2 regions of the Virgibacillus sp. FSP13 genome follow, and region 2 is predicted to be linked to the other one. Evidence: riboswitches for the same ligand, from Rfam matches in the RefSeq annotation. Region 2 holds a riboswitch; the other holds the start of a gene.
The links. Region 2 has a riboswitch for preQ1 ahead of queC (7-cyano-7-deazaguanine synthase QueC). Riboswitches for the same ligand answer to the same signal wherever they lie in the genome.

Region 1 (2,470 bases), on a different contig from region 2:
TGGACGGAGGGAAATTTGCAATTGTAGTCATCGCAGGAATAGCTGGTTTAATATTAATTAAATTCGCTGCAACCTGGTTTGTTACATTGCTTGACAAGCGACCAGGCTTAGAAACAACCGCATACCTGATCGTTGCATGGGTAGGGGTAAAACTTGCTGTTATTACCTTAGCACACCCGGCAGTCAGCTTATTACCTGAAGACTTTTCCCATAGTACTGGGTGGAAGTTTACTTTCTGGGGAATCCTACTTGCTATTGCTATAATCGGCTGGTTCCTTTCAGGTAAAGGCAGTACACAGAAAAAAGGAGCAATCAAACACGGCTCCTCTTCATAAAAAAGGTCCATACTCATCATTTAACATTACGGGATGTAAAGCATTTTGGCCATTCCTTCCTATGGTTGAGCCAAAAGCTGAAAAACCCTGCTGCTTGTTGCAACAGGGTTTTCTTATTTCTGATAAGTCATTAGCTCTTGTTTCAACTTGTTTAAAGCATCATTTAAGTCATCCATCATTATTTCCAATGCCTCTTTTTTAGGTAACTCTTTTGATAAATATATTGGCTCACCGTAAATGATACGAGGTTTTTTGCGCTTAAATAAATCACTGAAATTATTAGGCCCAACATATGCAACTGGAATAATAGGGGCCTTAGAATGAGCGGCGATGGTTACAGCTCCTCTTTTTAACGGAACTTCCTCGCTTGTTCTAGTTCCACTTGGAAATATACCAACGACCTCGCCTTTTGACAGCAATTTACGTGGAATTTTAATCGAACTTGGTCCTGGGTTTTCACGATCAACTGGAAATGCGTTTAGTTTGTTCATCAACCATTTTAATGGGCCGTTTTGAAACAGCTCTTTTTTGGCCATGTAATGTATTTTTGTCGGTAACACAGAAATGCCAAGCCATAATATATCTACCCAGCCTGTGTGTGTACAGGCTATAACATAACCACCCTTTTGTGGCAGATTTTCTTTTTTATATATCTTTATGCTTCCAAATAGACTTAATATTATTTTTAAAAGATACGCAGCGAAATAATACATGTATCTTCACCTCTCCCATCTATCTTAAGGTCTGCTACTTATACAATCATTTTAACATAAGATATTAACACCTGGTACTATATAAATGAAAATGTAATTATTTTTATAAGCTCTTCCCTATTGATTTTACTCGATAAAGTTTTATAATGAAATAGTTGCTTTTCAGACACGTGGTTCGAAACCATCCCACGTTAAAAAACTAAGGAGAGAATAAAATATGAAAGTAAATACGCTAGTCACAAACGGCTTGCTGGCTGCAGTATATATAGCAGTGTCGTTACTAATCCAACCTTTTGGATTTACTAATATCCAATTCCGTGTCCCAGAAGTGCTGAATCACCTTGTAGTTTTTAACAAAAAGTACATTTTCGGAATTGTATTAGGCGTTTTTTTATCTAATTTCTTTTTTTCACCATTAGGTATGTACGATCTCGTTTTTGGGGTATCGCAATCCATTATTTCACTATTGATTACGATTATAATTGCGCGTTACATTAAAAACAAATGGCTTTTAATGATTATCAACACACTTGTCTTCACATTTACCATGTTTATTATTGCCTGGGAACTAAGCCTAGCTTTCGGAGCACCATTTTTATTTACATGGTTGACAACAGCTATCGGCGAATTTGTTGTAATGGCAGTAGGGATGCCAATCATGTATGCCCTTAATAAGCGTGTGAAGTTTGATAAATTAATTTAACTGAACGGACGTAAAAGAGAGTTCACTAGGGGGGTGAATTCTCTTTTTATTTCATAACAATGGCACTAAAAAAAGCTTTTTTTCATCCGAATACAAAAATAGAGGATATACGTACACAAAAACATCCCAAGACAAACAAGTCAAAAAATCTTGGGATGTTTTTGTGTTAAATCTTTTCCTTTAAACATTCAATTTTAGCTCTATCAAGCCGTGTAACTTTCGCTATAAACTCAATTGAAGCCCCTTCTTTGAGCATTCCAATAGCAATTTCCTCTTTTGCAGCCTCTTTCCCTTCTTTTTTCCCTTCTTTTTTCCCTTCTTTTCTCCCTTCTTCTCTACCCTTTTCCTCCCAGGAAATTGGTAATTTCATAATTTCCTCCGATTCATCCATTTGCTTAATCTCTTCCATTACCTTTCCCTCCTCATTTTTATTCAATTTTAAATATTCCTCAAAAAATCCAATAATAAGCCTACTTTTAGCTGGATTTAATTCCATCTTAGTCATCATTCGCAAAAATTCAATTTTAACTTGAACTTTTTCCTCCTCGGAGTAACCCATTTTACTTAGCAAAGCTGCTGCGATCGGGTTATTTAATTCAATATAATCCCGCCAATTCTCTTTGTTTAGCTCTAACATCAAAAAATTAAATGTCAAAACATGAAAGAATGGAAATTCAATCGTAAATTCATCTTTTTCATTTCGTTTTTCATCGTAACTG
Region 2 (2,470 bases):
TGACGGATCGTACGTCCACGAGATACACGAGCGATAAACATCCCGACAAATGGTGCCCAGGATATCCACCATGCCCAAAAGAAAATTGTCCAGCCGTCAAGCCATTCTCGATTATCGCCTTCGAGGGGAGCAGACTGAAAACTCATTTCCACAATATGCTGCATATACCAACCAAATGTCTCCGTAAACATGTTTAAAATCAACAATGTCGGTCCAACGATCAACACGACAATTAGCAACAATACAGCAAGTACCATGTTTGTATTGGACAAATATTTAATCCCTTTGCTCAAACCGGTCCATGCTGAGATAAGAAATAAAATGGTGACGACGGCGATAATTAAAAATTGGGATGTAAACCCGATATCAACACCGAATAAATGGGAAAGTCCACCATTAATTTGCACGGCACCAAACCCAAGTGATGTCGCAACTCCGAAAACGGTTGCAAAAACGGCTAACACATCAATCAAAATACCAAGTGGGCCGTTCATTTTGTTGCCGAACAATGGTTTCAATGTTGCGGAAATCAAACCAGGTTCTCCTTTGCGAAATTGAAAAAATGCCAAGGCCAAAGCAATAATGCCATACATTGCCCAAACATGAACACCCCAGTGAAGGTAGGAGTATGAGAGCCCTTGCTTGAATGCTGCTTCCGAACCAACTTCCGCTGAAGGAGAGTCAACAGCATAGTTGAATAGTGGTTCAGCGGCCCCATAAAACACTAAACCAATTCCCATTCCTGCTGAGAACAACATAGCTATCCATGTTGGCGTGGAGAAATCCGGCTTTTCATTGTCCTTTCCGAGGCGAATTTTTCCATACGGACTAACTGAAATGATAACAGATAGGATAACCAAAGCGGACATGAGCAGTAAGTAGTACCACCCAAATGATGTAGAAACGAATGCTTTTATGTTACCAGATATCGTTTCGAATTGTTCTGGGAAAATTGCACCGAAAATTACAGTTAAAATGACTAAAACTAATGTGATATAAAAAACTCTTGAAACTTTCTTCATGAAGCCCCCTTGAATATTTTGACATTATAAAATTAACAATACCAAACCTCAACATGCAATGCAATTTTCAGAAAGTCGTTTATCTTAGATGTATATATATGGTTTGGTTCTGTTATGTTAGGAAATTCCAAATATAGCCATGACAGTTAGAAAAAAACGTGATAAAGTAGAAACATAACAAAAAAGAAATCTGCATACGTTGCAGGAGAGGTTCGAAATTCCATCCCTCGATAAAAAACTAAGGAGTCGAAAACAACACGCTACTTAGTGTTGTTTTTTTGATGGAAAATGATTGAAGCTCTTCTTTTGGGATGCAAAAGAGAGGAGAAATAAAGTTGGATAATAATAAGGCAGTTGTGGTGTTTAGTGGCGGCCAGGATAGTACGACATGCTTGTTCTGGGCAATGGAAAAGTTTGAACATGTGGAGGCTGTTACATTTCAATATGGACAGCGACATATTCAGGAATTGGAGTGTGCAAGGGAGATTTGTCAAACGCTTGAGGTTCCACACCATGAATTGGATATGTCATTACTAAACCAGTTAGCGCCGAATGCACTGACAAGAGATGATATTGCAATCACAGAAGGGGAAGGCTTGCCATCAACGTTTGTGCCGGGGCGAAATTTGTTGTTCTTTTCATTTGCAGCAGTTTTGGCTAAACAAATCGGCGCCAAGCATATTATTACAGGGGTGAGCGAAACTGATTTCAGTGGTTATCCGGATTGCCGCGATGGCTTTGTTAAGTCATTGAATGTGACACTGAATTTAGCGATGGATGATGCGTTTGTGATACATACTCCATTAATGTGGCGGGACAAATCGGAAGTGTGGGAGTTAAGTGATGAACTTGGTGCTTTTGAATTTGTCAAAGACCATACATTGACTTGCTACAACGGTGTAAAGGGAAGTGGCTGTGGAGAATGCCCGTCATGTAAGTTGCGCCAACGAGGGCTTGAGCAGTATGAAAATAGACGGGAAGGGGAGATTGCCAAATGATGCAGCAAATTTATCCCGCTCCAGACCATGATTATTCATATGAATTAAATAAGGACTTTCACTTTGCGGCGGCACATTATATTCCAAATGCAGAAGCTGGCAAATGTCAATATACACACGGCCATACGTATTTTGCCAATATCACGATTGGCGGCAATGAGCTTGATGATTTGGGTTTTTTGGTAAATTTTAAACAAATCAAAGACATCATTCACAAACGGTTTGACCATGGAACATTGAATGATGATCCCGCATTTTCCAACGATCGTCCAGAACAATTTCCAACGACAGAGATTGTTGCACGAACGATTTATGACATCATCGAGGAGCATTTAGAAACATTATCTAATCGGCCAGTATGCTTACAAGTTTTTTTACGTGAGACGCCAACAAGCTACTGCGTTTATCGTCCAAAGGGGGCGAAAGCTAAATGAAACTGCCAGTAATGGA

Region 1: it holds a riboswitch for preQ1, as region 2 does, so the genes downstream of both, ACW2QC_RS11620 (QueT transporter family protein) here and queC (7-cyano-7-deazaguanine synthase QueC) in region 2, are expected to answer to the same signal.

Annotation. Positions count from the first base shown of each region.
Region 1 covers NZ_JBSVKG010000012.1:8,898-11,367, reverse strand. The annotation lists gene ACW2QC_RS11630 (TerC family protein) at 1-335, shown strand, start outside; gene ACW2QC_RS11625 (lysophospholipid acyltransferase family protein) at 449-1,048, opposite strand; PreQ1 riboswitch class I at 1,213-1,257, shown strand; gene ACW2QC_RS11620 (QueT transporter family protein) at 1,266-1,751, shown strand; gene ACW2QC_RS11615 (Rpn family recombination-promoting nuclease/putative transposase) at 1,918-2,470, opposite strand, start outside.
Region 2 covers NZ_JBSVKG010000003.1:74,190-76,659, forward strand. The annotation lists gene ACW2QC_RS04150 (glycine betaine uptake BCCT transporter) at 1-1,022, opposite strand, end outside; PreQ1 riboswitch class I at 1,224-1,270, shown strand; gene queC (7-cyano-7-deazaguanine synthase QueC) at 1,358-2,020, shown strand; gene ACW2QC_RS04160 (6-carboxytetrahydropterin synthase) at 2,017-2,454, shown strand; gene queE (7-carboxy-7-deazaguanine synthase QueE) at 2,451-2,470, shown strand, end outside.